Regions from separate parts of the Paraclostridium sordellii genome, predicted to be linked through region 1. Evidence: riboswitches for the same ligand, from Rfam matches in the RefSeq annotation. Region 1 holds a riboswitch; each other region holds the start of a gene.
The links. Region 1 has a riboswitch for cobalamin ahead of ATCC9714_RS16270 (cobyric acid synthase). Riboswitches for the same ligand answer to the same signal wherever they lie in the genome.

Region 1 (8,528 bases):
ATTAAAATTTCATTTGAATCTATAAATTCAACTCTAGCATATATATCTAAGTTGTGAGTTGCATCTATATCATCTCCTCCATCTTTTTTAACTGAACATTGAGCATAATTTTCTTTTATCTCTATGTTTTCTAATTTTAAAGTTAAAGGAATTCCCTTAGGCGTATCTATATTTATGGTTTTTATAACTTTTTTTGTAAGTAACATATATGATGCAGCTTTAGCTGCTCCTGTTGCACAAGACCCAGTTGTATATCCTCTTCTATACTTCTTACCATCTATATAAACATATTCTTCCATATAATCACCTATAATGAATAAAGTATTGCATTTATTATAGCAGCTGCTAAATTACTTCCACCTTTTCTTCCTTTTGATATTATATATGGTATATCTGTTTTTGCTAATTCGTCCTTTGACTCTTCTGCTCCTACAAAGCCAACCGGTACTCCTACAACAGCTTCAACATCTAATTGTCCATTATTGCTCATTTCAATTACTTTATAAAGAGCTGTAGGTGCATTTCCTAGAACAAAAATCTTCTTACCTTCTTCTCTTGAAGCTACCTCTACTGCAGCCATAGACCTTGTTATACCTTTTTCTTTAGCTAACTTTGCAACTTCTTCATCACTTACAAAACATTTATACTTACAACCTAAAGCTTCTAGCTTCCTCTTATTTATTCCACTTAAAGCCATATTAGTGTCTGTATAAATAGTTGCTTTATTTTTTAATCCATTAACAAGCTTTTCTACAGCTTCCTCAGATATCTTTAATATATCTAAGTATTCAAAATCAGCAGTAGTATGTATAGCCCTTTTTATAATTTTTTCTTCTATTTCATTTTTAAATTTATAATCAGGTCTTATTTCATCAATTATTCCTTGTATTATTTCAAAACTTTTACTCTCTATCATCATGGGGTTCTTAATGTATTCCATATTTACTCACTCCTAAGCCCACCAGCAATTATATTAGCCGTGTATATTTTTTTATATTTTTTATCAATATTTAAATCTATAAGTTTTTCTTTTAACTTATTTTCATCCATATCATTTTCTAGTAGTATACCTATAACTGTTCCGCTATGTGCTATATTAACTCCACATGCTCCATATTCTTTTGAAATATCCATAATTTCACTTAAATATTTTTTCTTATGTATATTTTCATTGGCTACACTGCTGATATTACAAGCTTGTCCTATCAAATTTAAATCTTTATTTTGAATTCCTTGCTCTAATAATTTAAATGCATATTCAATTATGTATTTATTTTGTTTTTTTAGTTTTTGATAATTATCTTTTCTTCTTATATATCGAGTACTTAATTTTTCATTTGGTTCTAAAATTAAAACTTTTCCAGTATCTATAACTCCAAGTTTCTTTTTTATGCTTGCATCTAGAGGGTTAAAAATTGTATTTTCCCTTATAAATATAGAGTCTGTTGGTTCTATTTTTGTTGCAAGTTTAGATATATCATATTCGTTTAAATCCTTACCTATTAGATTTAATGTAGCTTTTATAGTAGCTCCTATATCCGACGTTGAACTTGCCATTCCTTTACTTATAGGTATATCACTTTCTATATGAATAGATATATTTTTCATTTCTTTCCTAGGTAATCCAAAGTGCTTAAATACTTCTTCTACAGCCTTTCTGGTTTTTAATGGTCCTCTATTTATATATTCTAATTTTTCCTCTAAAGTAACTTTTGAAAATTTATCTATTGCATATGAAGATAAATATTCTTTATCTCTTATCATCCCCTGAACAAATTCCCCACAGGAAGCTGGACATATTCCTTTTGATTTCATTCTATTCTCCTAGAATCTTATTTAGTATTTTTAATATTTTTATATTTTCATCATGGCTTTTTATTGCAATTCTTATGTATGAATCATCTAAGTTTCTAAAGTTAGATGCATCCCTTATAAGAATATTTCCTTTTATGAATATTTCTTCTTTCAATTCATATGAGCTTTTATTTTTTAATTTAATTAAAATAAAATTTGTATCCGTTTCAAAAACTTTTATACTACTTATTTTTTTTAAGCTTTCAACCATAAATTTTCTTTCTTTTATATAAAAGTCTTTACTACTTTTTATATAATCCTTATTTTTAAATATGTAATTTGAAAGATTATCTGCAAATGAATTTATACTCCATGGTTCTTTAAGATTATACATATTTTCTAATAATTCTTTATCGCTGCAAACTCCATATCCTAATCTTAATCCTGGCATTCCAAAGAATTTAGTTGCAGCCTTTATAATAAATATATTTTTATTTCTTTCAACTAAATTGACTAAACTATATTCTTCTTCTCTTTCAACAAACTCCATGAAGGTTTCATCAACTATTAACAGCTTTTTATGCTCATTTAAAAGTTTTATTAAATTATTTAATTCATAAACCTTCCCTATTGGATTAGACGGATTACATATAAATAGACTGTCAAATTTATCTATGTTTTCTTTTATATTTTCTATATCTATTTTGAAGTCGTTATCTTTGTCTAAATAAAGATTTATTGTATCTAGTCCAGCTATCTTTGCACTTCTTTCATATTCTGAAAATGTTGGATTAAGTAATGCTAATCTTTTTTTTATACTCTTCATCAAAAGATATATTATTTCAGTTGCTCCATTGCCCGGTATTATATATGAACTTTCTATATCTAAATAACTAGCTATATTTCTTTTTAATCTCGTATAATTTATATCTGGATATTTGATACATTCTCTAAACCCATCTATTAGATATTTTTCTAAATCATCTATAATATATGGATTTATATTAGAACTAAAATCAATTATGTCTTTCGAATCTTTTTTGTAATACTTGCACATATCTTCTACATTTGCGCCATGTCCAAGGTTTATCATTTCATCACCCTCTAACTAAAAAAGTGTTATTAAATATGTTATAGAAGAAAATATTATTAAAGCTACAAATGATGTTAAGTACATAATTTTATTAGTTCTTATAATATCTTCTATTTCTAATTCTCTTTTTTTATCTCCTATAGTAGGCTTATATACTTCTTTCCCGAAATATATATTAGTTCCCCCTAATTGAATTCCTAAAGCTCCTGCAACTGATCCTTCTGAATATGCACAATTTGGGCTTTTATGGTTTTTTCTATCTCTTATCGCTATCTTTAAACTTTCTTTTGCATTAAATCCAAGAATAAAGCTTGCCACCATAATAAAAATGGGAGTAATTCTAGCCGGTATATAGTTTGCTATATCATCTATTTTAGCTGATGCAAAACCTATATCTACATACTTTTCATTTTTATATCCTACCATAGAATCTAAAGTATTTATAGCTTTGTATGACATAGCTAAAACTGGTCCACCTATGAACCCATATAACATAGGGGATATTATTCCATCAACAGTATTTTCTGCTACTGTTTCTACTGTAGCTCTTATTATCTCTTGTTCATTTAACTGAGTTGTATCTCTTCCAACTATATAGGATAGTTGCTTTCTAGATTTTTCGATATCACCTGTTTTTAAAACATTATATATTTTCTTTGCCTCATCTGCTAAACACTTTGTAGATAAAGTTGTGTATAGTATTAAAGATGAAATAATAAAGAATAAAATTTTGTTTATAGAGAAAACTCTTAATATTAAATACGTAACTAAAAATGTTATTCCTACGGTTAAAATCCATAATATAAATCCACCTATTTTTAACTGGTTATTACTTTTAGATATTTTTCTTATTTTATTTTCTATAAATCTTATTAAGTTCCCTATAAATCTTACTGGATGCGGAAAAGAGTATGGATCGCCTATTATTAAATCTAATATATATGAAGTAAACATTGTGCTTATAATGAAACTACTCATCTTTTCCTCCTACGAACTTTATTATTGAATATAAATTATTATAAAAATGAGTATGTAGATATGTAGCCAATGTATTTCCTTTCGAATAACCTCCATACCATTCATCTACTATTTTATTACCCCTCTTTTTTACCATTTTATAGGAACATTCTTCATTACTATTAAATTCAGAGTGATGAAATTCATGCCCTTTTATTATATCTCCTTTATTTGAAAACACAGTATCTACTTTTGCAATACCATCACAATATCCAAACCTTTTTAATGATTTGGTCATTTTACTTATACCTTCAAAAATTCCAACCATTTCATATTCATTGCCATCTAAATCCAAAAGTTTTTCTCCCAGATACATTAATCCCCCACATTCAGCATATATAGGTACGTTATTTTCATGAGCTTTTTTTATAGATTCACGCATTTTTTTATTTATGCCTAATTCTTTTGCAAATACTTCAGGAAAACCACCACCTATATATATACAGTCTGCCTTTGGTACAATTTCGTCATATAAAGGACTAAATGTTTTTATTTCTATATTCATTTGATTTAATAGTTCTAAGTTTTCTTTATAATAAAAATTAAAAGCTTTATCATATGCTACTGCTATACTTTTACTTTTAAATTTAGGTAATTCATTTAACTCAAATGAAGTTTCTATTTCTTCACTTTCTGATATTTCAATCAATCTATCTATATTTATATATTTTTCAATTTCTGACCCTAAATCATAAAATTTTTCTGTTAATGCTTCTATCTCTACACTAGGTACTAGCCCTAAATGTCTTGAATCTAATTTAAATTTCTCATTTGGAGGGAAATATCCTAATACCTCAACATTACAGTATTTTTCAACAGCTTCTTTTATCAGTTCATAATGATTTTTAGTTTTTACATTATTCACTATTACACCCTTTATATTTACTTCTTTATCTAACTCTTTATAACCTAATACCATGGCTGCTGCAGATGATGACATAGCCTTTCCGTTTATAACTAATATTACTGGAGATTTAAGAATTTTAGATGTATATGAACTTGTACATGAATTTAAATCTATTCCAAATCCATCGTAAAGTCCCATAACTCCTTCTATAACCGATATATCAGCATCTTTAGATGCATTTTTAAATATATACTTTATTTTTTCATCATCTAACATATATGAATCTAAATTTCTAGAATCTCTTCCTGTTATAAATGTATGATAAGAAGGATCTATGTAATCAGGTCCAACTTTATATGGTTGAACTTTTAAATTTCTTTTAGTAAGTGCCTGCATAATACCTAAAGATATAGTAGTTTTTCCAACTCCACTATTCGTTCCTGCTATTAATATCTTTTTCATAGTTTCACCTATCCGTTTATAATTTCATAAATTTTTTCAATGTCTAAAGATTCTCTAAGTATATTAGCTAACTTATCATACTCATTATTCTTAAAATCATCAAAAGAACTTATTGTATTTTCAACTTTACCTAGTCCTTTATTTTCTCTCAATGAGTTTATTAAAGCTCTAGTAAAATCTGCATCATCAAAAATTCCATGAATATAAGTTCCTATAATATTTCCGTGATCATTAACGCATCCTTCTAAATAGTTAACTTCATCGTCTAATTTTCTTACTATTGTATTTAATCCTTTTGTTATTCCTTTCGTTGTTCCCATATGAATTTCATATCCCTTTATATTCATATTAGCCAGATTTTTTAAGTATCCACCTAAGTTTTCATTTATTCTAGCTTCAACTTGAGTAGTAACTTTTTCTTTATTGAAAGTTGTCTCTATATCTAAAAGCCCTATACCATTTATTTCTTTTATACTTCCTTCTATTTCTTCTGGGTCATAAAGTTTTTTACCTAATATTTGGTATCCTCCACAAATCCCAAATATTAATGTTCCTTTAGCTTCAAGTTCTTTAAGCTGTTTTTCATAACCATTTTCTCTTAAATAAATTAAATCCTCTATTGTATTCTTACTTCCAGGTATTATAACCATATCTGGATTAGATAGTTTTTGACCTTTCTCAACATATTTAACACTTACATCATCTTGTATTTCAAGCATATGTATATCTGTAAAATTAGACATATATGGAGTTCTTAGAACCTCTATATTTATATCACTTTCTTTAAATTGTTTTTTAAATCTGTCAGTTACACTATCTTCATCTTCTATATTTAGATCGCTATATGGAACCACTCCTAAAATAGGTACTTTTATAATATCTTCAATCATATCAATCCCTGATTTTAAAAGATCTACACTACCTCTAAATTTATTTATTATTACTCCTTTTACTCTAGCTCTTTCATTTTCTTCTAGTAGTAATATAGTTCCAGCTATTGATGCAAATACTCCACCTCTATCTATATCTGCTACTAAAACCACCGGAGCATCTGCAATTTCTGCCATTCCCATGTTTGCTATATCTCTATCTTTTAAATTTATTTCAGCACAACTACCTGCACCTTCTAAAACTATAATTTCATATTCATTACTTAAATCAGCATAAATATCTCTAAGCATTTTAGCTAGTTCATTTTTATATTCATGATAAACACTAGAACTTATTGTATTTAATACTTTTCCTTTAACTATAACTTGGCATCTATTTTTGCCAGCAGGCTTTAATAAAATAGGGTTCATCCTAACATCGGGTTCAATTCCACAAGCTTCTGCTTGAGTTACTTGGGCTCTACCCATTTCTAATCCATCTTTAGTTATATAGGAATTAAGGGCCATATTTTGTGATTTAAACGGTGCCACTTTATATCCATCTTGCTTTAAAATTCTGCATATCCCAGCTGATATTGTACTTTTCCCCACATTTGAGGCTGTACCTAGAAACATTAATGATTTACTCAATCCAAGCCCACTCCTTTCTAGAAATAAAAAATCTACCCAATTAGGGTAGATTTTAAAAATATATACACTTAGCCAATTTTTAAAATCCTTCACCCCGAAGATTTTATTCTCATAAACTAGGCAGGTCTCCTGGCTTTACATCAATCTACTCCTATCCCTTCCCGTAAATTCACAGTGGTGTCTAATAGTTTCGTCAGTACTACAGTAGCGGGGGCTGCAAAGGATTCTAACCTTTTTCCCTATTAATTTTCAACGAAAAACCTAATTTATGTCAAATTCTGATATTATATTTATTTTTCATTATAAGTATGATGTATTATTTAAAGTTTGAATAACTGGAAATCCATCTATAATATCAATAATGCTAACAGATGCATTATCTATTCTAAAGTTCCAGTGATACTCATATGTTTTTCCAATTAAATAAGAAATTATATTTCTTATAGTTCCTGCATGAGAACATATCAAAATAGTATCATCTTTATGTTTCTTAATTATATCACTTAACTCAAATACCACTCTTTCATAAGAGTCAATTAAACTTTCTCCATTTGGATATTTATATCCACTACCTTCTTTAATCATTTTCTCAAACTCATTAGGATAATTTTTTTGAATATAATTAAAATTCATTCCTTCAAAATCCCCAAAATTAATTTCCTTAAACCCTTCTTTTTCTACTATATCTATACCTCTTGTATTAGCTATATACCCTATAGTTTCCTTAGTTCTTATAGATGTTGTAGTATATATATAATCTATTTTTTCTTTTTCAAGAAATTTATTTAGCTTATCTACTTGAGATTTACCAATATCACTTAATTTGCTATCTATATGACCTGATAAATTTCCTTTTATATTATCTTCACTAATTGCATGCCTTATTAATATAAGCCTTGACATATGTTCACCTCTTATTTCAAAGCAAATACTAAGTATATATAAACTAAATATATAACTTCTGTAAGTTCAGAAGTACAACCTAATATGTCTCCGGTTATACCATCTATTTTTGTATATATGTATCTTACGAATAATCTAGTTAATAAAATCATTACTGGTATAAAAAATACTTCCTTAGTTAAGCTCATTATATTTAAATTGAATAAACTACCTCCAATGATAAATATAAGTATTATAGTGTATAAAATATTTACTAATATCATATTTAAACTTGGCTTTCCTATAAATACATTGCCCATACCTTTTTCTCTTGGAGTAACACTTTTATAAGAAGCTATGACTATTGCCATTCTTGCAAATACTGGCATAAAGATTAAATTATATAGTTGTCCTGATTCAATAATAGAGTAAATAAATCCAAGCTTTAAAAGCATTAAAAATAATATAGAAAGCATTGCATTTGTTCCCAGTCTTGAATCCTTCATTATCTCTAAAATCTTTTCTTTATCTCTGTAGCTATAAATCCCATCAAATGTATCTCCTACCCCATCTAAGTGAAGTCCTCCTGTTAAAATAACAGTTGAAATCAATACATTTACAGAAGTTATGTAACTGTCAAAAAAAATACTCGAAATAAATCCAACTAAACAATATAATATTCCTAATACAAATCCAACTAGTGGAAAATAATACATTGTTTTATGAAATTCTTCATCAAATCCAATATCAATATGTATTGGTATTCTTGTTAAGAACTGTAATATTCCTATAAATCTTTTCATAAACTACTCCTTAATCTTCATAGGTATTCCGCTAACCACAAAATATACTTCATCTGAGCATTTAGCTATATATTGATTTATCCTTCCTACTATATCTGAATAAATTCTAC
Region 2 (8,528 bases), 800 kb from region 1:
GCTGATGTAATATATACTGATGTTTGGGTATCTATGGGAGAGCCAGATGAAGTATGGAAAGAAAGAATTAATAAGCTTAAGAGATATCAAGTTAATGTAGAAGTCATGGAAAATGCTAAAGAAAATGCTATATTTATGCACTGCCTACCAGCATTTCATGATTTAAATACAAAAGTTGGAAAGGAAATATATGAAAAATTTGGAATATCAGAAATGGAAGTAACAAATGAAGTGTTTGAATCTGAAAATTCTGTTGTATTTGATGAGGCAGAAAATAGAATGCATACTATAAAAGCTTTGATATTAGCTACACTTGGAGTTTAGATTATGAAAAGTTTAGTTATAGCACTTGGAGGAAATGCTTTAGGAAAAGATCCTAAAGAACAACTAAAACTAGTAAAAAATACTTCTAAAATAATTGTGGATTTAGTTGAAGAAGGATATAAAGTAATTGTAAGTCATGGGAATGGACCTCAAGTAGGAGTTATAAATTTGGCTATGGATTTCTCTTCAAATAATGGAGGAAATACACCAAGTTTTCCTTTTGCTGAATGTGGAGCTATGAGTCAAGGGTATATAGGGTATCATCTTCAACAAGCTATAAAGGAAGAGTTAAATAAAAGAAGCATTAAAATGGACGTTGTAAGCTTAATAACACAAGTTATTGTTGATAAAAAGGATGAAGCTTTTTTAAATCCAACAAAGCCAGTAGGTATATTTTATAGTAAAGAAGAAGCTAAAAAAATAAGTGAAGAAAAAGGATATAAATTTATAGAAGATAGTAATAGAGGTTATAGAAGAGTAGTACCTTCCCCTAAACCACAGGAAATTTTAGAAGCTGATGTAATTAAAAAACTATCCAAAGAGTGTATTGTTATAGCTGTAGGTGGAGGTGGCATTCCTGTAATAAAAGAAGAAAATTCTTATATAGGAGTAGATGCTGTAATTGATAAAGATAAATCTAGTTGTAAATTAGCAATAGATTTAGGAGTTGATACACTTTTAATATTAACAGTTGTTGAGAATGTATATATAAACTATAATGAAGAAAATCAAAAGGTTATAGATACTATGGATATAGATTTAGCAAAAGAATATGTAAAAGAAGGCTACTTTGCAAAAGGATCTATGCTTCCTAAAATTGAAGCTTGTATAGAGTTTGTTGAAAATAATAAAAATTCAAAGGCTATAATAACTTCCTTAGAAAAGGCAAAAGAAGCATTAAATGGATATACAGGAACAAGAATAATCAATAGATAAATACAATAATAAAAGCGAGTAAATTAATAGTTTACTCGCTTTTATTATTGTATTTAACAAAATTAACAAATGTTTTACCGTAAGAGTTTGGTTTTTAACTAAAACTTAATTGTTTTTTAACAGTTAACATTCTCTTAACAATATATTAACACCTAGTTAACAGTTGGTTGTTTTTCTTAACATCCACTTAACTAAAATTGACAAAATATTTGGTAAAATTAAAACAACGAAAGAGGTAAAATAAATTTTTATATTTATATATCAAGGAGGAAGAAATTAAGTGCAAATAGCAATAAGTTTAATGGGAGGACTGGGGCTTTTCTTATATGGTATGAACCTTATGGCAGATGGGCTTCAAAAATCAGCAGGAGAAAAATTAAAAAGAATAGTTGAGCTTTTGACTAGCAATGTATTAATGGGGGTTCTAGTTGGAGCTTTAGTTACAGCAATTATACAAAGTAGTAGTGCAACTACAGTTATGGTAGTTGGATTTGTTAACGCAGGAATCATGACATTACCTCAGGCAATTGGAGTTATAATGGGTGCGAATATAGGTACAACTATAACAGCACAATTAGTATCACTTGATTTAGTTGGAATAGCACCTTTAGCATTAGGTATAGGTATTGTTATTTACTTATTCTCTAAAAATCAAAAGGCAAAGACAATAGCAGAAATATTAATTGGATTTGGTATATTATTTACTGGTATGGACTTTATGAAAGAAGCAGTAAAACCACTAGCTGAATTTAAAGGGTTTACAGATGCATTAGTAGCTTTTAGTAATCAACCGATATTAGGAATATTACTAGGGTTTGGAATAACTGCAATAGTTCAAAGTTCAAGTGCATCTATGGGGATGTTATTAGCACTTGCATCTCAAGGTTTAATACCTTTAACAGCAGCACTTCCTATACTATATGGAGAAAACATAGGAACTTGTGTTACTTCATTAATATCTAGTATAGGGGCTAGTATAAATGCTAGAAGGGCAGCAGTAATGCATTTGGTGTTTAATGTAATTGGAACAATTGTTTTTATGTTAATTTTAACTAAACCAATAACTATGATTGTCCAAAATTTAAATCCAGATGATGTAAGTAGACAAATAGCAAATGCTCATACACTATTTAATGTAATAAATGTTATATTATTACTACCGTTTTCAAAATATATAGTTAAGCTTACTATGAAACTTATGCCAGAGAAAGAATCTGAGAAAGAGAAAAATAAAACTGTTCACTATATAGATGAAAGAATGATGGAAACACCATCAATAGCATTATCAAACACTGTAAAAGAAACTTTAAGAATGGGTGAAAAAGCTAAATCAAGCTTAAATAATGCAATGGAAGGATTTTTAGAAAAATCAAAATCTAAAGTAGATGCTTCTTTTGAAGAAGAAAAGCTTATAAATAAATTACAAAAGAGTATATTAAATTATTTATTAAAATTATCTAAAACTTCATTAAATGATGATTCAAGAGAAAGTGTAGATTTATTATTTAACACTGTAAATGATATAGAAAGAGTTGGAGATCATGCTGAAAATATTGCAGAGCTTGCAAGTTCAGTTATAGAAGGAAAGCTTAGTTTATCTGAAGGTGGAGAAAAAGAATTAAGAGATCTATATGATAAAGTTATGGAAACTTATAATACAGCACTAGATTGTATGGAAAAATCAGATGTAGATTTAGCTTGTAGAGTTATAAAGTTAGAAGAACAAGTTGATATGATGGAAAAGAGTTGTAGATTAAATCACATGAGAAGATTAAATGAAAACTCTTGTAGTGTTGATAGCGGAGTTATATTCCTAGACTTAATAAGTAATTTAGAAAGAGTTGCAGACCATTCTGCAAATATAGCTCAACAAGTTATAAAAGAAAGTAATAAGAATTTAGCATAATAAAAAGTCCTACTTAAATTAAGTAGGATTTTATTTGATTTAAAATTAAATTATAAAAATTCTAAAAAATTAATTAAACTATTGTAATATTAAGTAAAAAAATGTAAAATGTAAATATGATATAGTGTATAATACTTTTAATAAAGTATAGATTAATTAAATAAATATACATGGTATGTAGATATATTTTTAATTATATAATTTATTTAAAGGTAAATAGTATATCAGTTTAAAAAACATATGAATTATTTAATCAAAAAGAAGATAAGATACTATTAAGATATTATTAAAATATGAAAACTAAAGGAGACGAAGATTATGGCAATGGGAGCACCAACACCACATAATAACGGAAAATTAGGAGATATAGCAGAAACAGTATTATTACCAGGAGATCCTCTAAGAGCTAAATTTATAGCAGAGACATTTTTAGAAGATGTAGTTCAATACAATACTGTAAGAGGAATGAATGGATATACAGGTTACTACAAAGGAAGAAGAATATCTGTACAGGGAACAGGTATGGGATGTCCATCTATAGGAATATATACATATGAGTTAATACATTTTTATGGAGTTAAAAATCTTATAAGAATAGGTTCAGCAGGAGCTTTACATGAAGATTTAAAAATGCATGATATAGTTATAGGTATGGGTTCATGTACAGATTCTAACTATGCATCACAATATAATTTACCAGGTACTTATGCACCAATAGCAAGCTATGAGTTACTAAGCAAAGCTGTAGATGTGGCTAAGAGCCAAGGTGTTGAGCCTAAAGTAGGAAACATATTATGTAGTGATGTATTCTACGGAGATGAAGGATTAGATTCTTTAGCAAAATGGACTAAAATGGGAGTTTTAGCTGTAGAAATGGAATCAGCTGCACTTTATATGAATGCTGCTAGAGCTGGAGTTAATGCACTTTGTATATTAACAATATCAGATTGTCCATTTAAAGGTGAAGCAACAACTGCTATGGAAAGACAAACAGCATTTACAAGAATGATGAATATAGCTTTAGAATTAGCTTAATATATAATTAATACGTATACAAATTTAGATAAAAAGCTCGTATTTGCAAAGCCTATTGTAATTACGAGCTTTTTATTTTAGTGAATTTCTTATATTGTAGAATTGTATATAAAATTATGCTAATATTATAATGATAAATATAAAAAGATTTAGGTTTTTATATTAAAAGGGAATAGTGTGTAAATCACTAGCAGCCCCCGCTACTGTAAATATGGACGAGTCTTTATAAATCCACTAAAGATTATTCTTTGGGAAGGGAAAGATTAGGATGAAGTATGAGCCAGGAGACCTGCCTAAATTATTAACTTTCGGAGGGAGAGAAGAATGAAAATTTCAAAAAAAATTAAAGTAGGATTGCTTAGCTTAGTGGTAGGACTTAGTATAGTTGGTTGTACTAAGAATGATACTAAGAAAGAAGAAGCTAAAAACACAAAGGTTGAAAGTAACACAGAGAAAAGTGATGGGTATTATCCAGTTACAATAACTTCTCATAATAGCAAAAAAGAAGAAATAAAAGTTACTTTTAAAGAAAAACCTAAAAAAGTATTAGCTGTATACCAAGACTCTATTGAGACTATGCTTGCATTAGGACTAGAAGATAATATGGTTGCAGCAGCAGGACTTGACCACAAGGTTAAAGATGAGTATAAAGAAAGCTTTAAAAAGGTTAAATACTTAGATGAATTTACGCCTTCTAAAGAAACTGTTACAATGTTACAACCAGATTTAATATTAGGTTGGTACTCATTATTTTCAGATAAAACAATAGGTGATGTAAGTTATTGGCAAGATAAAGGTGTAAATACATATATGGCATTAAATAGTGGTGCAGTTGAGAAAAAAACTATACAAAATGAGTGTGACGATATATTAAATATAGGTAAAATATTTAATGTTGAAGATAAAGCTAAAAAGATAGTTGATAATATAAAGAACAAAGTAAATAAAATTGTAGAATCAGAAAAAGGTAAAAAACAGCAAACAACTTTAATAATAGAATTAGGCGATGGCAAGATTAGAGGGTATGGAAAAACTACTTTAGGTGGAGATATGGTTACTAAGTTAGGTGCTAAGCTTTTAAATGAAGATGGAAACTCATTAAGTAAAGAAGATTTAGTAAAATTAAATCCAGATAGCATATTTGTTGCTTACATGAATAGAGAAGATGATAACAAAGCAAGTGAAACAAAAGATTTAGTAATGAAAGATAAAGCATTACAAAGTTTAAATGCTGTAAAAAATGATAGAGTTTACCCAATTGAACTTGGACAAATGTATTGTAGTGGGGTAAGAACTATAGATGGAATTGAAACATTTGCAAATGGACTTTATCCAGATCAAAAATAGAAAGAAGGATATTTACATATGCATTCGATTAAAAGCTTAGAAAATTATGATATGAAAGAAAAGAAAGGCTTTGTTAAATCAAAGCCTTTATATATTTTAGTTATAATGTTATTGATATTTTTAGTTATAATGTCTATATTAATAGCTATAACTATAGGATCAAGTGATATATCTATAAAACAAGTATATGATGTAATTATATTTAGATTATTTAATATAGGAGATAAAAGTCTAGCAAATGGAGCTATTCATGATGTAGTTTGGCTTATACGATTACCTAGAATAATTCTAGCGGTATGTGTTGGAATAGGTCTTTCTGTAACTGGAGTTGTTATGCAGGCTATAGTTAAAAATCCATTGGCAGATCCATATATTTTAGGGGTTTCATCAGGAGCTTCTTTGGGAGCTACTATAGCTATAATGCTAGGATTAACTACATTTTTAAATGGAAATGCTATAGGGGTATTTGCATTTATAGGAGCATTTGTAGTTTCTATGTTAGTTTTGTTAATTTCTAATGCTGGAGGTAGGCCAAACTCTACTAAATTATTATTAGCAGGTATGGCTTTAAGTTCGGTTTGTAGTGCATTTTCAAGTTTTATTGTTTATATAAAAAATGATGCTGAAGGAATGAAAAGTATTACATTTTGGCTTATGGGAAGTTTAGGTGGAGCTAAGTGGGAAGAGATAGTTTTTATACTTCCACTTATAATAATTGGATTATTATTTTTCATGAGTCAATATAGAATTTTAAATTTAATGTTATTAGGAGATGAAGTTTCTATAACTCTTGGAACTGATTTACACAGATATAGACAGATTTATTTAGTTATAACATCTTTGATGGTTGGATTAGTAGTTTATTCAGCGGGAATGATAGGCTTTGTTGGACTTATTATACCTCATATTGTTAGGATTTTCTTTGGAACTGACCATAAAAAACTTATCCCGATATCAGCTCTTTTAGGTGCTATATTTTTAGTATGGGCAGATGTACTTTCTAGAATTATAATAGAAAATGCAGAACTTCCAATAGGTATTTTAATATCTATGGTAGGTGCTCCATTTTTCGTATATCTAATGATAAGAAAAAGTTATGGTTTTGGAGGTTGTAATTAATGAATTTGGAAACTAAAGACCTTAAAGTCTTATTAAATAAAAATGAAATTTTAAAAGGTATTGATATAGAATTAGGAAATAAAGAATTTATAGGAGTTATAGGGCCAAATGGAAGTGGCAAGTCTACTTTGCTAAAGTGTTTATACAGAAATTTAAGTCCAAGTAGTGGGAGTATATATATAGATAAGGTAGAAATTGGAAAAATATCTACTAGAGAAAGTGCTAAAAAAATAGGAGTTTTAGCACAACATAATCATCATAGTTTTGATTTTACAGTACTTGATATGGTCTTAATGGGTAGAAGTCCATATAAAAAACTTATGGATAGAGATACAAAAGAAGATTATGATATTGTTTATGAAGCTATTGATAAGGTAAATATAAGACATTTATCAAATAGAAGTTTTAATAGTTTATCTGGAGGAGAACAACAAAGGGTAATTCTTGCAAGAGCTTTAGCTCAGAAAACTAAGTGCTTAATTTTAGATGAACCTACAAACCATTTGGATATAAAATATCAATTGCAGTTAATGGAAATCGTAAAAGATTTAGGTATTGAAGTTATAGCAGCTATACATGATTTAAATATAGCAGCTATGTACTGTGACAAAATTTACGTTTTAAAAAATGGAGAAATAGTAGCTTATGGAACTCCAAAAGATGTTTTAACAAAAGAACTTATAAAAGAAGTTTATGATGTAGATGCAAAAGTTATAAAAGATAAGGAAGATGATTCTATAAATATTATATATAAAGGTTGTAGATAGCAAAAAAAGAGGTGATTAAATTTAATCACCTCTTTTTGTCTTAAAAGTGAAAAAATTATGATATTTCTATAAAAAAGGCAAAATATGTTTATTTTCAAAAGTTTAGCAATGATATACTCAAAAATATATAATATAAAAATGAAACCATTGATAAAACTTGAAAAATGAGTTAGTTATACTAAACTTAAGAAAAATTAATATAAACAAAAGTTAATAAATACTAAACTTAAGAAAAATTAATATAAACAAAAATATAAAGTTAGATATAAAACTATTGAAAATACTGAAACCAAAAAAAATAAAAAAAATAAAAAAATATAAAAAAATTGCTTGCAAAAAACTGAAAACTTAATATAATAAATATTGTAAGTTTAATAAAACTAAATTTTATAAATAGAAATAATAATCTTTACTTTTAGATTTGATTTTAAAATATAGAAAGGAGGATTAAAATGGAAGCTATTGGAGAAAAGTTAGAAGATAATTTTTTTAGTGACTCTACATTAAGTCATAAACAAACTCCATTACTTACTTCTTTGAAAGATTATTCTAATAAAGATATAGCTTGTTTTGATGTTCCTGGTCATGTTAGACATCAAGGAGTAGAAGTTTTAAATGAGTACTTTGGTAAGGATATTATGAAAATGGATATAAATTCATCACCTCTTATGGATAATGTTTCAAATCCCAGTGGAATTATAAAAAAAGCTCAAGATTTATTAGCAAATGCTTATAACGCAGACGATGCTTTTTTCATAACAAATGGGACTACATCGGCTATACATGCTATGATTTTAAGTACTATAAATCCAGGAGATAAGATACTTCTTCCAAGAAATATTCATAAATCGGTTATTAATGCTTTAATACTTACTGGTGGAAAACCCGTATTTATACAACCGGGATTTGATGATGAACTTGGAATAAGTTTAAATGTAGCTTATGAAGATATAAAAAATGAACTTAAAAATCATAAAGATATAAAAGCTTTATTTTTACTAAATCCAACTTACTATGGAGCATGTAGTGATTTAGAAGCTATAATTGAGTTATGTCATGAGGAAAATGTTTTAGTTTTAGTTGATGAAGCACAC
Region 3 (8,528 bases), 1.0 Mb from region 1:
TATAATATATTTTCCATTTGCTGCATATGGTGCTTTATTGTAACATATACCTGGATCTCCTCCTGCATCTAATATATAACCATAATCAAATTTCCCAAATTTAGATAAATCAATATTTTTAGCCCCATGAAGTCCACATTCTTCTGCAACACTAAATACAATAACTATTTCTGGGTGTTCTATCTTATTTTCTTTTAATATACTTATCAATTCTAATATAGATGCTATACCTGCTTTATCATCTGCTCCTAGTACTGAATCTCCATTTGTTTTAATTATATCGTCTTCTACTATAGGTGTTATTTTTTCACAAGGTTCTACTGTGTCCATATGTGCTGATATTAATAATCTTTTAGGTTTATTTCCTTTTAAAACTGCTACTACATTCCCCGCATTTCCTAAAATTTTTTCCCCGGTACTATCTTCATACACTTCTAATCCTAATTTTTTTAACTCTTTTATTAAATAGTTTGCCATATCTCTTTCCTTATAGCTAGGTGACGGTATCATAGCCATATCTATAAAGTGTTTTACTATTCTTTCCTTGTTAACCATATTATTCCCCTTATATACGTAATATTTTAAATTTTATTTATACATTATTATATCCTTTACATTAAAACCTTTCCATAAAAAAAGTAAGGTAAATTTACCTTACTTTTTATTTAGTCTGGAACTCAATAATATATAGTAATATTGATTTTTAAATTATACAGGAATATAATACAGATATAGCCTAAACTTTAAAAGGAGGAGTCTTTAGTGAAAAACGATGAAAGATTTACTTTAAAAAATATTCAAAGTTTTGGTTTTTCTGGAATAAAAATAATAGTTGATCAGGATACCGGAGTTAACTATTTAGTTTATTGTGTCGGTCAAGGTGTTGGTTTGACACCTTTATTAGATAGCAAAGGAAATGTAGTTATTTCTCCTGTAAATAAGTAGTTTAATATTATAAATTAATTTGTTGTGCTAGTTAAAAATCTTTTAATTAGCACAATGTATTAATTTAAATATTTTATATTTATTTCATATATGTATTAACTAGCTCATAACACCTTTCTTTTGTAAGTCGAGCTAATGTAGAATTATATACAACTCCAGATAAAGAACCATCTCCATTTTTTTCCGACTCTTTTTTGGCCTCTTTATCTCTATACTCTATCCATTCTAATTGTTTACGTTTTATAATCTCCATTTCTTTTGGATGTGTATTTTCTTTTATTTCACCATATATTTTATTTAGTTCATCATCCCATAATTTTAATGCAGTAGCTTCGCCTTCAATCATATCAGCATTATTTGAATAGTTTTGAGAAAATGAATTGATTTCATTTTGAATTTCTTCTAATTTTCCTATATACTTATATCTTTTATCTGCAAGTATACTGTGCTTATCTTTTAATTCACTTTTATGTTCAGAGCTTTTATCTAATATATCGTTTTTAGTTATAATATCTAATTCTTCCTTTAATTTACTAACTTGTTTTTTAACTACATCAGATTTACTATACATGCCATCTATTTCATCACATATTCTTTTAGCTTCTTCAATATGTCCTTCATCCTTTAATTTACTAGCTTGTATTAACTTTTGTGTTTGCTCTTGTAATGATTTAGCTTCCTTATCATTTGAGTTTTTTTCTAATGCTAAATCAAATAACCCTTCAGCTTTTTCATAATCATTATTTACAATTGCTATTTTACCATCTTCAATCATTTTTTCATATGAGGATGATTTATTTTCACATCCAGTAAATAGTAATAATCCACCTATTAAGGATATAAATATTGACCTTTTAAACATTTTTTCGCCCCCTCTATATGTTTTTTCTCCCATAAGTATAATAACACAGCCTCGTTATCCTGTATATTTTAAAATGAATTACTATATATAAAACCCAGTATATCTCTACTATTTTATATCTATTTAATAAGTTTATATAATAAATATATCTATATATTTATTATATTTTTTACAATTACATAATACTTTTTTTCATTTATGTTATAATATCCTATATAGAAAATAAACTTTTCTAACACACTCAATAATCATCGTTTGTTTTCTATAAATAAGGGCAAGTGAATTTTCCATGCATTCACTTGCCCTTATTCTTTGGTAAATTAAATATAAAGTATTTAAAACTATTATAGAGCCCATTCTCCATCTTTTATATATATTCTTTTTGTATTACAACTTCTATCCATAACAAGTAAACTATTATCTTCAATGTTGTTACTTAAAAGCATAAGGTCATTATCTCTGCAAAAATTTCTTGCAAGCTCAAGTGCATCTGATTCCATATTTAATTCTAATAATCTTCCCATTCTTTTTCTCTCCTTAAAACATAGTTAATTCTACTATAGTATATAATACCCTTTTTGAAAACTAAAAAATCACCAGATAGATCTATCTGGTGATTTCCTAAGTATTATATTTATGTTTTAATTGTATTCTAAGTCTAATTAATAAAATCTTCAACTAAGTTGTTATTTAATACATCTGCAAATCCATAAATTTTTTCATTATCATTTTTATCAAAATGTTCTTTAAATTCTAAAAGGTCTTTAAATTCTTTTGGTAAGCTTTGTCTTATTGAATCTATTTGATTTTCATCTTTATTTATAGTAAATACCCCTAATTTTTTAAATCTAAATTCCTCTATATTATTTTCTATAAATTTTCTTATTTCTTTAGAAACTTCTCCATTTACTAAGTTTATGCCTATTAATATATTTTCATATTTATCTAAATAAAAAGATGAATTATACTTAGTGTTTTTTACATCAACTTCTGAGTCTATCTTTTCTGCTAATGATACTGCCAAATTTTTCGTTATTCCATTATTGCTTCCATATGCTATTAAAGTACACATAATTATTACCTCCAATAATATATAGTATGTATTATTTATTCATTAAGTTCCTTATATGATATACTATATATTATTTTAATTGTTTATGCAACATTTTTATAAAATATATACACTATTTCATAATTTAAAAGACTTATGTGTTATACTTTTTTAAAAAAGAGGTTATTACTTAAGTAATAACCTCTTTTTAATTTCTATTTTTATAATAATATCATCTCAAATTATTAAAGTACTCATATAGTTCTTCTTCCTTTTTGAAAAGAGGAAGATTCATATTTTTATGTACTTTAACGAGCCAAGGAATATTTAGTCCTACTGCTTGTATAGTTTCGACTTCTTTAAATACATCAATACAATTTCCTTCTATAACTATACTTCCCTTACTAAGAACATATATATAATCACATATTTCATATATCAAGTCCATATCATGACTAGATATAACCACTTTGATACCTTCTTTACATAAATTTTTTAAAATTTTAACAATAGCTTTAGTGCTTTCTGGATCTAATCCTGCTGTTGGTTCATCTAATAGAACAACTTTATTATTCATAGCTATTACTGATGCAATAGCAACTCTTTTCTTTTGTCCATAACTTAAAAAATGCACAGGCTTATCTATTAAATCTATAGAATTAACCAACGTTAAAGCTTGTTTTACTCTTTCATTGATTTCACTTTCTTCTATCCCTAAATTTCTTAAAGAAAAAGCAACATCATCATATACCCTAGAATAAAATATTTGTTTATCTGGGTCTTGAAAAACTATACTTACTTCTTTTCTTAAATTATTCAAATCTTTCTTTTTATAAGTTAACTCTTTACCTTTATAAAAGACTTGTCCTTGTGTAGGTTTTAATATACCCATTAAGTTCATAAATAAAGTAGACTTCCCACTTCCATTAGCCCCAATGATTCCAATCATATTCCCATTTGAGAAATCTAAATTCATATTATTTAAAGCCTTATTTTGTTTTTCATACTTATATGTTAAATTACTTGTCTTGAACATGATTTTCTCCTATATATGAAATTTTCCATTATAAAGCTTAATATCTAATGTTATACTCATATCTTCATATTTTTTCATCATTCTAAAAAATAAAACCTTTATAAGTAATGCAGTTGAATTATATGAATTTTTTAAATTGATATATCCAAACTTTAACTGCTGAGATTTATATATATCTTTTACTTCTTCTAAAAATATAAATATAAACCTATATGTTAAGATCATTAGCTCTATTAATACATCTGGAAAATGTAATTTTTTAAATATAATTATCAATTGGTTAAATGGTGTTGTGAGTATTAAAAAATAAATAGATATAATACAACTAAGTGCTCTTAGTAATATATGCATAGTATTATCAATTGCAAATTTCGTAGTTCCTATATATAATCCTAATATTTTTATATTAAATACAAAATCTTTAGATTCAAATGATATATTAATCAAATTAAGTATAGTTCCTATTAATAAAAAATATATAGGTATCTTCAAGCATTTTATGTATAGCTTTATATCCACTTTTGCTAAAAAAACAATCAAAATAGTCAAAATTAATATTATTAATAAATGCAAGCTTATACTATTTGTAAGTATAGAAACTGTCATAGATATAAATGCTACTATAAATTTAAATATAGGGTTCACATCTTTTATAGAATTTGTATAAGCACATTTATCTATTTCTAGCATTTACTCTTTTTTCCTTTTTTAACACCTAAGTAATAACCTATGAACCCAGCTCCTATAGCAGCTTGAGTAGAAAATAGCAAACTTTCGATTTCTCCACTTGGTGGTTCGTATAAGCTACTAAACCATGGTTCATAATGTGGGCTTATTTCACTTATTAAACCTTCAGCTTCTCCATCAGCTCCACCATACTCTGCAGTAGCATTTAATATTAAAGGAGTTATTATAAGTATTACTGTTAAAATTAATAGTAGTAAATTTTTATTTCTAACTTTAGTTTTGGCTTTCGAATTTAAACTCATCTTCTTCCACTCCTTCATCATTTTGTGTTATTAGATTATATACTAGGTTAGTTAGTAAACCTTCAGCTATTGCTATTGGTATTTGAGTCATAAAGAATACTCCTAAGAACTTGATTAAAGACCCCATGATTCCACCTGCCGGATCTGGAAATGCTAGTGCTAACTGAGTAGCTGTTACAGTGTATGTAGCTAAATCACCTAATGCTGCTGCTAAAAATATACACACTCCCATATTCATATTTCTTTTTCTACAAAACTTAAATATTAAATATGATACTATAGGTCCAACTATTGCCATTGAAAAAGCATTAGCTCCTAGTGTTGTAAGCCCTCCATGAGCTAATAATATAGCTTGGAATAATAAAGCTATAGTTCCTATTACAGCCATAACTGCTGGGCCAAATAATATAGCTCCTAAACCTACTCCTGTAGGATGTGAACAGCTTCCTGTTAATGATGGTATTTTTAGAGCTGATAATACAAATACAAATGCTCCTGCTAAAGCTAATAATACCTTTTTTTTAGGATCTTTTTTCACTATGGTATTTATTGATTTTAATCCATATATAAAAAATGGAATAAATACGACGGTCCAAAATATTGACCATTTTACTGGTAAGTAACCTTCCATGATATGCATAGCACTTGAAGTCATAGGATTTAAAATTACTAATAGTACACCTGCTACTATTGATAGTGGTAAAAATTTCATGTTAATACCTCTCTTTTCAATTTATTAAATTTTTATCAATTTTTGTGATAAATTAATAAAAAGCTATTAGGTGTATATAGAAAAATTTATTTACATAAAAAAATCCTAATCGTTAGATTAGGGTTTTAATGACATATTAAATAATACTTACACTTGTACTAAGTCAAGATATTATTTTATCAATTATTTTCCTTCACCCCGAAGAAACTAACTTAATATATTATAGGCAGGTCTCCTGGCTTAACTTCACTTTACTCCTTTCCCTTCCCGTAATAATTATCACAGTGGTATTTGAAAGTTTCATCCGTTTTACAGTAGCGGGGGCTGCAGAGGAATTACACCTCTTTCCCTATTAATTTTATCTATAAAAACCTACAATATTTTTATTCAATTTATCACATGTATATATAATACTATAAATAGTTCTAAATTCCTCTATTATTTTTAAATTTTTATTTTAAATTTTTTATACGTCATAAATATGTTGATGAAAGTGTTCATGTTCACCTGTAAATCCATCATCATGCACATGGTCATGACCTACTCCATTTACATGATGGTGACTATGCATAAATGAAACTTGAAGTTTATTATTTATTGGATTTTTTCCTACATATGCATTTACTCCAAATATTTCTTTTAACATGTTTGCAGTTATAACTTCATCTATACATCCACAACATTTTATTTTTCCTTCTTTCATTACAATTAAATAATCACAATACATTGCTGCAATATTCATATCATGAATAGCTGCTAATGTGGTTATTTTTAGGCTTTTAACTAAATCCATAAGTTGTATTTGATAACCTATATCCAGGTGATTGGTTGGTTCATCTAGTATTAAAAAATCAGTATCTTGAACTAACGCTCTAGCAATTAAAGTTCTTTGCTTTTCTCCTCCTGATAATTTTGAAAAACTTCTATCGCTATAATTATCAAGTCCAACTCTTTTTAACATATTATTTACCATATCAATATCTTTTTTAGAATAATCTTCAAAAACAGATTTATAAGGATATCGTCCCATCTTTACAATTTGCTCAACTGTAAAATCAAATTGAGAATTTGTTTCTTGTGCAAGTACTGCAATTTCTTTTGCACAATCTTTATCTTTCATATCTGATAAATTTTTATTATCAAGTATAATCGATCCACTATTTGGTTTATATAACCTATATATATTTTTTAGTATAGTAGATTTTCCTGATCCATTAGGTCCTATAATTCCTACAAATGACCCTTTTGGTATTTCAAAAGATATATCTCTTAGAATTTCTTTTTTTTCTATACTAAAATTTAAATTTTTCACTTGTAATTTAAACATTAATCACGCCCTCCAAATGAATAATTTTTCTTAGAAATTAAATATAAGAAGAATGGGCCACCTATTAAAGATGTTATTATTCCTATTGGTATTTCTACTGGAGGGAATAATCCTCTTGCTAAAACATCTGAACATATTAAAAATATTGCACCTATAAAACTTGATAATACAATTAGTTTTTTATGATCACTTCCAGCTATAGTTCTACAAATATGAGGAACTACTAATCCTATAAAGCCTATAGCCCCTGTTATTGCAACTAATGTAGATGTTAAAAGAGTTGCAAGTATTAAAATGGTAGTTTTTATAAGTTTTACATTTATACCAAGTATAATGGCACTATCGTCTCCGAGTAATAGTATATCTAAAGACTTTGACATAAAAAAACTGATAATTATTACTATAGCTAAAACTATAAATGGAAGTAATAATACATCCCATTTTGCCCCTCCTAAACTTCCTACAGTCCAAAATAGTGCACTTTTAGCTTGATTTGAATTTTCTGCTGAATATATAAGTAAATTAGTTAATGCTGAAAATATTGTTGATATAGCCATTCCAGTAAGAACTAGTCTTGTTGTAGATGTAGTCTTTCCCATTTGTGTCCCAATTCCAAATACTAAAACTCCTGATAATATAGATCCTACAAACGCACCACTAGTTATGCTATTTATACCTATACTTGAAGCTCCTCCTAAAACAATAACTGCGACAGCTCCACAAGATGCTCCTGATGAAATTCCCAGTATATAAGGTTCTGCAATTGGATTTTTAGTTACACATTGCATCAAAACTCCACATATTGCAAGTCCTGCTCCACATATCGCCCCTAATATTACTCTTGGAAATCTTATTTCCCAGATTATATTTTGGGTCATAACTTCTCCTACACCATTAAATGCTATTCCATTTGTTAATTTATTTAAAATTACCTTATAAACTTCTCCTGGTTCTATATATGTACTTCCTACTGCTATCGCTCCAACTATCGTGCCTGCTAATATTATAATTAAAACTATAACCCAAAATAAGAAACCTTTCTTTTTAGAAAGGCTTCTTGAGTTTTCTTGATAAGCTTGCATTATTTATTATCTCCATAAAAATATCCATGCATTTCCTCTATAACCATAGGATTTCTTACTCCTGGAGATAAATCAGCTAGTTTAACTACATATATTTTATTATTTTTTATTGCAGAAACATCTTTAAGCGCTGGATGAGATTTTAAATAATCAATCTTTTCCTGAGCTGGTTGCCCTGCTAAGAAATCAGTAACTAATATAACATCTGGATTATTCTTCACTACACTTTCCCAAGAAACATTTATATATGGTTTTTTAGCATCCTTTCCAAATACATTGTTTCCTCCAGCTATTTCAATTAAATTATTAGCTAGTCCACTTCCAACTACCATAGCATCCTTTTCCCCAGAATCATAAACCATCATTTTAACTCTATCTTCTGGTTTTACATTTCCAACTTTATCTTGAACAACCTTTATATCACTTTTCATTTTGTCTATAACTTCCTTAGATTTATCTTGTACTCCAAATATTTTTCCCAATTGCGTAAAGTCTTCATACACTGTTTCAACTGTAGCATCTGG

Region 2: another riboswitch for cobalamin. It lies ahead of ATCC9714_RS03630 (ABC transporter substrate-binding protein); the one in region 1 lies ahead of ATCC9714_RS16270 (cobyric acid synthase).
Region 3: another riboswitch for cobalamin. It lies ahead of ATCC9714_RS11210 (energy-coupling factor ABC transporter permease); the one in region 1 lies ahead of ATCC9714_RS16270 (cobyric acid synthase).

Annotation. Positions count from the first base shown of each region.
Region 1 is NZ_LN679998.1:3,345,322-3,353,849, forward strand. It holds gene cbiD (cobalt-precorrin-5B (C(1))-methyltransferase CbiD) at 1-299, opposite strand, end outside; gene ATCC9714_RS16245 (cobalt-precorrin-8 methylmutase) at 308-940, opposite strand; gene ATCC9714_RS16250 (GHMP family kinase ATP-binding protein) at 943-1,815, opposite strand; gene ATCC9714_RS16255 (pyridoxal phosphate-dependent aminotransferase) at 1,817-2,887, opposite strand; gene ATCC9714_RS16260 (cobalamin biosynthesis protein) at 2,903-3,865, opposite strand; gene ATCC9714_RS16265 (cobyrinate a,c-diamide synthase) at 3,858-5,213, opposite strand; gene ATCC9714_RS16270 (cobyric acid synthase) at 5,222-6,733, opposite strand; cobalamin riboswitch at 6,836-7,013, opposite strand; gene ATCC9714_RS16275 (histidine phosphatase family protein) at 7,034-7,636, opposite strand; gene cobS (adenosylcobinamide-GDP ribazoletransferase) at 7,648-8,418, opposite strand; gene cobU (bifunctional adenosylcobinamide kinase/adenosylcobinamide-phosphate guanylyltransferase) at 8,422-8,528, opposite strand, start outside.
Region 2 is NZ_LN679998.1:751,494-760,021, forward strand. It holds gene argF (ornithine carbamoyltransferase) at 1-324, shown strand, start outside; gene arcC (carbamate kinase) at 328-1,260, shown strand; gene ATCC9714_RS03620 (Na/Pi cotransporter family protein) at 1,541-3,166, shown strand; gene deoD (purine-nucleoside phosphorylase) at 3,491-4,201, shown strand; cobalamin riboswitch at 4,336-4,512, shown strand; gene ATCC9714_RS03630 (ABC transporter substrate-binding protein) at 4,526-5,548, shown strand; gene ATCC9714_RS03635 (FecCD family ABC transporter permease) at 5,567-6,667, shown strand; gene ATCC9714_RS03640 (ABC transporter ATP-binding protein) at 6,667-7,434, shown strand; gene ATCC9714_RS03645 (aminotransferase class I/II-fold pyridoxal phosphate-dependent enzyme) at 7,887-8,528, shown strand, end outside.
Region 3 is NZ_LN679998.1:2,326,181-2,334,708, forward strand. It holds gene ATCC9714_RS11170 (M20/M25/M40 family metallo-hydrolase) at 1-555, opposite strand, end outside; gene ATCC9714_RS11175 (DUF6440 family protein) at 763-945, shown strand; gene ATCC9714_RS11180 (lysozyme inhibitor LprI family protein) at 1,025-1,807, opposite strand; gene ATCC9714_RS11185 (hypothetical protein) at 2,152-2,331, opposite strand; gene ATCC9714_RS11190 (flavodoxin domain-containing protein) at 2,466-2,879, opposite strand; gene ATCC9714_RS11195 (energy-coupling factor ABC transporter ATP-binding protein) at 3,091-3,894, opposite strand; gene cbiQ (cobalt ECF transporter T component CbiQ) at 3,904-4,584, opposite strand; gene ATCC9714_RS11205 (energy-coupling factor ABC transporter substrate-binding protein) at 4,578-4,883, opposite strand; gene ATCC9714_RS11210 (energy-coupling factor ABC transporter permease) at 4,855-5,595, opposite strand; cobalamin riboswitch at 5,804-5,986, opposite strand; gene ATCC9714_RS11215 (ABC transporter ATP-binding protein) at 6,062-6,922, opposite strand; gene ATCC9714_RS11220 (FecCD family ABC transporter permease) at 6,922-8,004, opposite strand; gene ATCC9714_RS11225 (ABC transporter substrate-binding protein) at 8,004-8,528, opposite strand, start outside.